2 regions of the Leuconostoc suionicum genome follow, and region 1 is predicted to be linked to the other one. Evidence: predicted binding sites of a transcription regulator. Region 1 holds the regulator's gene; the other holds the start of a gene.
The links. Region 1 encodes HrcA, which represses chaperone genes, less so after heat shock. Its sites were predicted from a motif close to TTAGCACTCNNNNNNNNNGAGTGCTAA; they were not measured.

Region 2: a site for HrcA is predicted at 2,458-2,484, ahead of groES (co-chaperone GroES). Genes of this name have one in related genera too.

What each region holds. Positions count from the first base shown of each region.
Region 1 covers NZ_CP015247.1:1,281,841-1,286,468, forward strand. The annotation lists gene dnaK (molecular chaperone DnaK) at 1-1,086, opposite strand, end outside; gene grpE (nucleotide exchange factor GrpE) at 1,172-1,741, opposite strand; gene hrcA (heat-inducible transcriptional repressor HrcA) at 1,758-2,783, opposite strand; gene ribF (riboflavin biosynthesis protein RibF) at 2,904-3,848, opposite strand; gene truB (tRNA pseudouridine(55) synthase TruB) at 3,851-4,628, opposite strand, start outside.
Region 2 covers NZ_CP015247.1:1,700,881-1,705,508, reverse strand. The annotation lists gene A6B45_RS08575 (PTS mannose/fructose/sorbose transporter subunit IIC) at 1-156, shown strand, start outside; gene A6B45_RS08570 (PTS system mannose/fructose/sorbose family transporter subunit IID) at 171-1,085, shown strand; gene A6B45_RS08565 (DUF956 family protein) at 1,162-1,521, shown strand; gene A6B45_RS08560 (YitT family protein) at 1,555-2,388, shown strand; gene groES (co-chaperone GroES) at 2,512-2,796, shown strand; gene groL (chaperonin GroEL) at 2,825-4,444, shown strand; gene A6B45_RS08545 (PadR family transcriptional regulator) at 4,570-4,628, shown strand, end outside.

The sequences.
Region 1 (4,628 bases):
CAAAACAACATCCTTAACATCACCAGTAATGACACCACCTTGAACGGCAGCGCCCAAAGCAACAGCTTCATCAGGGTTAATTGAGTGGTTAGGTTCCTTACCTGTCATCTTCTTAACAGATTCTTGTACGGCTGGAATACGAGTTGAACCACCGTTCAAGATAACCTCGTCGATGTCAGAGAATGACAATCCGGCATCCTTCAAAGCGTTCAAAACAGGTTGCTCAGCTTTCTTAACCAAATCAGCTGTCAATTCGTTAAACTTTGCACGTGTCAATGATGTCTGCAAGTGCAATGGTCCGTTATCACCTGAAGCAATAAATGGCAAATCAATTTGAGCTTCATTTGCAGATGACAAAGTCTTCTTAGCTGATTCTGCGGCATCCTTCAAACGTTGCAAAGCTAATTTATCATCCTTTAAGTCTACACCATTTTCTGACTTAAATTGTTCTGCCAAATAATCAATAACTTTGTTATCAAAGTCATCACCACCAAGATGAGTATCACCGTTTGTTGACAAAACTTCAAACACGCCATCTCCTAATTCAAGAATTGACACATCAAATGTTCCACCACCTAAGTCATAGACAAGAATTTTTTCATCCTTATCTAACTTGTCCAAACCATAAGCCAATGCGGCAGCTGTTGGTTCGTTAATAATACGTTCTACTTCCAGACCAGCAATCTTACCGGCATCCTTAGTAGCTTGACGCTGTGCATCATTAAAGTAGGCAGGAACTGTGATAACAGCTTTTTCAACCTTTTCACCTAAGTAATCTTCAGCATAGCCCTTAATATATTGCAAGATCATTGCTGAAATTTCTTGTGGTGTGTAGTCTTTACCATTGGCATTAACTTTATAACCAGCTTCACCCATGTGAGACTTGATTGAAATAATCGTGTCTGGGTTTGTAATTGCTTGACGCTTTGCAACATCACCCACTTGACTTTCGCCATTTTTAAATGAGACAACTGAAGGTGTTGTACGACCACCATCTGGATTTGTGATAATCTTTGGTTCGCCACCTTCAAGGACAGCAACAGCTGAGTTTGTCGTTCCTAAATCAATACCAATAATTTTTGACATAAATATTTCTTCCTTTACTTTAAAATCATTTTCATCTTTTTAAGGTGTAGTATCTCATCGATTGAATCACCATGCAAAATCGTGCTTATTTCGCCACTGCAACCATTGCTGGTCGAATTACGCGGTCTTGTAATATGTAACCCTTTTGCAAAACTTGTGCAATTTGGTCAGATTCAACTTCATCTGACTCAACACTTTGAATTGCTTGGTGCTTAGTTGGATCGAAAGATTCACCAATTTCACCTGTTGACGTAATACCATTGTCTGTTAAGGCTTGATTTAACGTCTTAAGTGTCATCTCCACACCTGTTTTAATTTGCTTTGACACTTCATCGTTAGCTTCAACTTGAAGGGCTCTTTCCAAATTGTCAACGGCTGGCAAAACTGCACTGGCTAATTTTTGTCCGTCATACTTGCGTACATTTTGTAGCTCACGCGCATTACGCTGTTGTATATTTTGAACTTCTGCTTGTGCACGTAATAATTTTTCTTCGAGATTGTTAACTTGCTCTGTTAGCTTATCAATTTCCACTTGTTGTGGATCAGGCTCCACCTGTAAATCATCGGCTTCAGATTCAATTTCTTCGGTCAAATTTTCATCAGTTTGATCAGAAATGTTCTTATCTTCTACAACTTCTTCGTTTTTTTCTGTCACAGGTGTGACCTCCTAGCTATGTATATTCAATCATTTTGCGACTTAACGCTTCACCAAACGCGTCTGTAAGCAACGTATTGGTACTATATGACATCGGAATTGGACCAAGTAAAGCAATAATACCACTCTCTTGGTTTGGTACCAAAAATCCACGCGTAATCAAGCTAAACTCTGAAAGTAGTGGCTCCCCAATCTCACGTCCAATTTTAACTTGAACATCTCGCGTTGGCGAAGCAATTTGTCTAACATCCTCAGCGTTGTTCAAGAATTCCAACAGAGGCTTCACATCAGCGATATCAGTTTCTTTACTAAAGTCTAGAACATTCAATCGGCCGCCAATATGGACGTTATCTCCGTTCGAGCGTGCCAACACGTCGCCAAATAGTTGCAAAAAAGCAGCTGGTGTTTTAATCATGCGGCTCATCTGCGTGGGCAATTCATCGGACTGCATCATACGCAATACATCATTAACCGGTCGACCGACCATCTGATCATTGATGTAGGCGACCATACTTTCCAATGATTCAATCGCCATTTCATTTGGTAATTTAAACGTTTGGCTAGTCACCTTACCATCATTAGTAACCAATACTGCAATCAGCTGATGGCCCTCCAATGGAACTAATCGAAATCCTGAAACTTTAATATCAATTCGCCTTGGCTTCAAAATCAACGCAGTGTAACCAGTTAAATTTGATAAAGTCCTAGCTGTCTCGTCTAGTAAATCATCTATTTCATGGAAGTTTCCACGAAATGATTGAATGACTGCTTGTACATCTCGATCAGTCGCTCTGCGTGTCATCATCAGGTGATCTAAATAATAACGATACCCTTCATATGATGGTACTCGACCAGCAGAAGTATGCAATTTTTTTATAAGATCATCAGATTCTAGCGCTGCCATTTCATTACGAATCGTAGCAGAGCTAATTTTAATATCTAGATGTTCTTGTAAACTTTTTGAACCAACCGCATGTTCACGCTGTGTATACTCATAAATAATGGCGGTTAAGATTAACTTTTGTCGTTCTGTTAGCGCCATATTATCGACTCCTTTTAGCACTCACTATATCTAACTGCTAACACTTATTATAATACACTATTTAAAAAATAATGCAAGTGTTTTAGCACTCTTTTTATAAGAGTGCCAACAAATTGCATTTTATAACTTTGTATTAAAATAATGCCTTGTTTGCCTTGCATCTTCATTAAGTTGATCTATCAATGATTGAACGTTTTCAAATTTCACTTCACCACGCAGATAATGACACCATTGTATCTGAACAAATTCACCATATATTTCTTCTTGATAATCTAAAATATTGATTTCAACTGTGATTGGACGAGCATCACCAAATGTCACATTGCGTCCGATGCTAGCCATTCCTAGATACCAAGTATCATATACTTTTATTTTTACAGCATAGATACCAATACCGGGCAACCATTCCTTTTCAGGCGTCTGTATATTGGCAGTTGGAAAGCCTAATTCGCGGCCTCTAGCTTCGCCATGAACGACTATACCTGATGTCGAATGGATACGACCAAGCTGCTGTGTGGCACCATCTACGTTCCCCTGATCTAACATAGATCGAATTGTTGAAGAAGAAACTTTCTGATTATAATCATCAAATTCAGACACAGTCACAACGTCAAAAAGATTAGTCGCATATGTTGCTAAATGTAGCATATCACTATCCGTTCCCGCTGCACCATACAAATGGTCGAATCCTGCTACCACCGTAACAGGGTTTAATTGCATGACCACCTCATCGACAAACTGTTGACCACCTAATTTAGCAAGTTTAGAAGTGAACTGCATAACATAAACTCGATCAACACCTAACTGGCTCATGATGGACTTCTTTTTGGCTAACGGTGTTAAATAACGCAATGGTTGTTTCAACGTCTGAAAAGCTACGATTGGATGTGGATCATAGGTCAAAACAGCCAAGGGCACCCCTTGTTTTTCAGCTTCTGCTTTTGCACGAGCTAAAACAGCCTGATGCCCGCGATGAACACCGTCAAAAAAGCCCATTGCAACGACCTGTTGAACCGGCTTTTTAAAATCTAATATTGGATAATGTAAACGAATTAATTCTGTCATAGTCATTGGTTATCAAATACATAACGAGAACGCCATAATTGCTCAATCTCGTCATATTGATATACTGCTTTCAGTTTGTTTTGATAATATAATTGTAAATAGCTGTCATTTGCAGGCCAACTAGAAATTTTCTGACCATTTTTTACAGCAAACCATTCATTTTCACTCAAAGTTTTAGTTGGCCACCTCAATACTTCTCTAATAGGTATTACTTGTTTTAATACTTCTTCATACGCTAGTGTGGACAAAAAATCAAGGTCGCGTGCTTCAGAAATTTTGAATCCGCTCCCCATCGTTCGAGTCAATTGTGTCATTGTTGCCGGGGTCCCAATTATTTTGCCTGCATCTACCGCTAAAGTACGAATATACGTGCCCTTGGAAACTGTGGCTTCAAACTTGAATACCTGCTTACCATCTATAAATTTAATACCGGATGTACGTTTAAAGTCATGAATTACCGCTTTACGAACTGGACGTTCAACAGTCTCACCATTTCGAGCATACTCATAGAGCCGCTTACCATTCACTTTTACAGCAGAGTACATAGGTGGCTTTTGTGTGATTTCACCATTTAATTGCTGTATTGCTTGATCAATTTTCTGGTCAGAAAAAGGGGCTACGATATCCAGCTGATCAACGATTTCACCATCAAGGTCCTCTGTTTCTGTTGAAAACCCTAATGTAATTTCTCCAATATAACTTTTTGGCCGTGTTTGCAATTCATCAATCAACTTTGTCGCTTTACCTAAAGCAACTACTAGGACACCATCAACATTCGGA
Region 2 (4,628 bases), 420 kb from region 1:
GCAGCTGTTAGTGAACTGACATTAATTGCTTTAGGTGCAATCGGTCTTGCTCTTGCTTTGATTTATATTAATTTGTCAAAGATGGGTGGTAACAACAACGGCGGCGGTTCAAATGGTGGCGGCGATCCAGTCGGCGACATTTTGAATAAGTACTAGAAAGGGGCAAGATAATGGCTGAAACAAAAATTGAACTAACACGAAAAGATCGTATGTCAGTTGCATGGCGTTCACAATTCTTGCAAGGATCATGGAACTACGAACGTATGCAAAACGTTGGATGGGCTTATGCCATGATTCCGGCGATTAAAAAGTTATACAAGTCAAAAGAAGATCGTTCTGCGGCCTTGCAGCGACATCTAGAATTTTTTAACACTCATCCTTATGTTGCTTCACCTATTCTTGGTGTGACATTGGCCTTGGAAGAAGAACGTGCCAACGGTGCTCCGATTGATGATACTGCTATTCAAGGGGTTAAGATTGGTATGATGGGTCCGCTAGCTGGAATTGGTGATCCTGTCTTTTGGTTTACGATTCGACCAATTATAGGTGCATTAGGTGCATCCTTAGCAATGAGCGGTAATATTCTTGGCCCTATCCTGTTCTTTGTTCTTTGGAATATTATCCGTATGGCCTTCTTATGGTATACACAAGAATTTGGTTATAAAGCTGGTAGCGCCATCACACAAGATTTATCAGGTGGCTTACTAAAAGATATTACCAAAGGTGCTTCGATTCTAGGAATGTTTATCTTAGCGGTCCTAGTTGAACGTTGGGTATCAATTAAATTTACTCTTCAGTTACCTGCAAAGAAGTTGTCCGAAGGGGCTTATATTAACTTCCCAAATGGCGCCGTTACAGGTGGACAATTACAAAAAATTCTAAGTGAACAGGCATCAGGGTTGTCTTTAACTAAAGTAGCGCCTAATACTTTACAAAGTAACTTAGATAGCTTGATTCCTGGTTTGATGGGTCTTTTGTTGACATTCTTGGCAATGTGGTTGTTAAAGAAGAAGGTTTCTCCAATTGTTATGATTATTGGTATTTTCATCTTTGGTATCGCAATGCATGCTTTAAACATAATGTAATAAAATTTCTGATAAAAGTGCTTGTCGATGAGGCGAGCGCTTTTGTCAATACATAAGAAGTTAGGGGAAAGAAATCATGGTACAATCTTTGAATACGACGGCAGAATTGACAACACCGGGGATTTCTTATCTTGGTATTGGGGCTAAATATGGTAAGATTTTAGTAGGTGATAGGGCATTTGAGTTTTTCAATGATAATAACGTTGAAGATTACATTCAAATTCCATGGCAAAATGTCACGGCCGTATATGTACACGTTTCAGGAGAACGAGTAAGTCGTCGATTTAAAATTAAAACGGATAAGGTAGATTTGGATTTTTCTGCTAAGGAGTCAGGTAGCGTACTTAAAGTAATGCGTGAGCATCTTGGAAATGAAAAAATACTACGAATGCCTACTTTATGGGACACAATCCGGTCACACTTTAAACACAAATAAATTTTCAAATGCCACAAACAATGAGGATACTAAATGAAACTACTTAAAAACTATCAAGCACTACGCTATATCGTTATTGTAATGGCACTGGAAATTGTGGCAATTAGTATCAATTTTTTCTATGCACCCGCAAAGGTTGCTGCCGGTGGTGCTACGGGATTTGCTATTTTGATGAATGAATTGGTTGGATTTGATCGTGCAGCAACTGTTTTGGTTGTTAATTTGATTATGATTGTTTTGGCGGGTGTTTTTTTAGATCGCGGTACGACGGCTCGAATTGCATTTGGCAGTATTGTGTTGCCAATTTTGTTAAAAATCACACCGAGCTTTCAAGTATTGCACGATAGAACATTTTCTGTATTAGTTGGTGGCAGTATTTTCGCGGTAGGTGTAGCATTGCTATACCGTATTGATGCCTCAAGTGGAGGTACAGCAGTACCGCCAATGATTTTTAAAAAATATTTTCGTATCTCACCAGCGTTGTCATTATTGGCAATTGATACGATTGTATCATTAGGAAACTTGGCTACTGAAGGGCTAGAAGCGCTGATTTTGGCATTGTTTTCATTAGTTATTACTGCCGTGGTCATGAATTATATTGAGACAGGATTAGATCGTCGTAAAATGGTTTATATCACGACAAATGACCGTATTGATGATCTGAAAAAGTATTTAATTGATGGCGACAAAGGTTTTACAATTATGGATGTACTTGGTGGTTATATGGGCGATGGCCGAGAAATGCTTATGGTTGTTCTTGATAATCACGAATATAATCATTTTTTGCGTGGTATTCACCAAGTTGATCCTGAGGCATTCACAATTGCTTACGATATTTCTGAAGCTCATGGTGGTACATTTTTTTAAAGACATGATGTTTATATCATGTCTTTTTTGTTGACATTTAGTACGATAGTGATATACTTAAAGTTGTAATTAGCACTCATTATAAAAGAGTGCTAAAAAAGAAAATCTCGGAGGTATGAATCCATGTTGAAGCCATTAGGTGATCGTGTGATTATTGAAGTAACGGAAGCTGCAGAAGAAACTGTCGGTGGGATTGTTTTGGCAAGTAATGCCAAAGACAAGCCTGTTACTGGTAAAGTTGTAGCTGCGGGTACGGGTTATGTCTTAAATGATGGCACAGTCCGTGATTTGACAGTTAAAGTCGGTGATGAAGTCTTGTTTGATAAGTATGCAGGACAAGAAGTGTCATTTGAGGGGCAAGATTACTTAGCATTGCACGAAAAAGACATTGTTGCAGTCGTCGAATAATTATCAAATCAAAGGAGATATTTAAATCATGGCTAAAGAATTAAAGTTTTCAGAAGATGCACGCGCAAAGATGAAGGCGGGTGTTGATAAACTAGCTGATACAGTTAAAACTACAATTGGACCAAAGGGTCGTAACGTGGTCTTGGAACAATCATACGGTGCACCAACAATTACAAACGATGGTGTGACAATTGCCAAGGCAATTGAATTAGAAGATCATTTTGAAAATATGGGTGCTAAGCTTGTAGCTGAAGTTGCTTCAAAGACAAACGATATCGCAGGTGATGGTACAACAACTGCTACTGTTTTGACTCAAGCAATTGTTGGTGAGGGCTTGAAGAATGTGACTGCCGGTGCTAATCCTGTTGGTATTCGAACAGGAATTGAAAAAGCTACTGCTGCAGCCGTTGCAAAGCTGCATGAAATGTCACACACAGTTAATACTAAAGATGAAATTGCACAAATTGCATCAATTTCAGCCGCCAATGAAGAAGTTGGTGAATTAATTGCTGAAGCAATGGATAAAGTTGGTAATGACGGTGTAATCACCATCGAAGAATCAAAGGGTATCGAAACAACACTTGATGTTGTTGAGGGTATGCAATTTGATCGTGGTTACATGTCACAATACATGGTGACTGACAATGACAAAATGGAAGCCAACTTAGATAATCCATACATCTTGATTACTGATAAGAAGATTGGTAACATTCAAGATATTTTGCCAGTATTGCAAAGTGTTGTTGAACAAGGACGTGCTTTGTTAATCATTGCTGACGATATTACTGGTGAAGCATTGCCAACACTAGTTTTGAACAAGATGCGCGGTACATTTAATGTTGTTGCGGTTAAGGCACCAGGATTTGGTGATCGCCGTAAGGCACAATTGGAAGATATCGCTATCTTAACTGGTGGTACAGTAATCACTGAAGATCTTGGTTTGAATTTGAAGGATGTTACAATTGATCAACTTGGTCAAGCTTCAAAGATTAACATCACAAAGGATAACACAACAATTGTTGAAGGTTCAGGTGATAAGGGTGCTGTCGCATCTCGTGTTGACACAATCAAGCAACAAATTGCTGAAACAACTTCTGATTTTGATCGTGAAAAGTTGCAAGAACGTCTTGCAAAGTTGGCTGGTGGTGTCGCTGTTATTAACGTTGGTGCAGCCACAGAAACTGAACTGAAAGAACGTAAGTACCGCATTGAAGATGCTTTGAATGCAACGCGTGCTGCTGTCGAAGAAGGTTTCGTTGCCGGTGGTGGTACAGCCTTGGTAAATGTTATTGCTGCTGTTTCAGCTTTGTCAGAAGAAGGCGACGTTCAAACTGGTATCAATACTGTTATTAAAGCATTGGAATCACCTGTTCGTCAAATCGCTGAAAATGCTGGCTTAGAAGGATCAGTGATTGTTAACAAGTTGAAGGAACAAAAAGAAGGATTTGGTTACAACGCTGCTACTGATGAGTGGGTAGACATGATTGCCGCTGGTATTGTCGATCCTACTAAGGTAACACGTTCAGCATTGCAAAATGCCGCCTCTGTTTCAGCATTGTTGTTGACAACAGAAGCTGTCGTTGCTGAAGAACCAAAAGATGACGCACCAGCCGCTATGCCACAAGGTGGTATGCCAGGTATGATGTAGTCATACATCTAAAAGCGACCCAATTAAGGGTTGCTTTTTTGTTTGCAAAATAACGCTTGACAATTGTATCTAATAGATATAACATGATTAAATGAATATATCTATTAGATACACGAGGATGTTTTATGTATGAACTATATATTTTAGGTCAATTGCTATTTACAGATCGCTCAGCATATAAGCT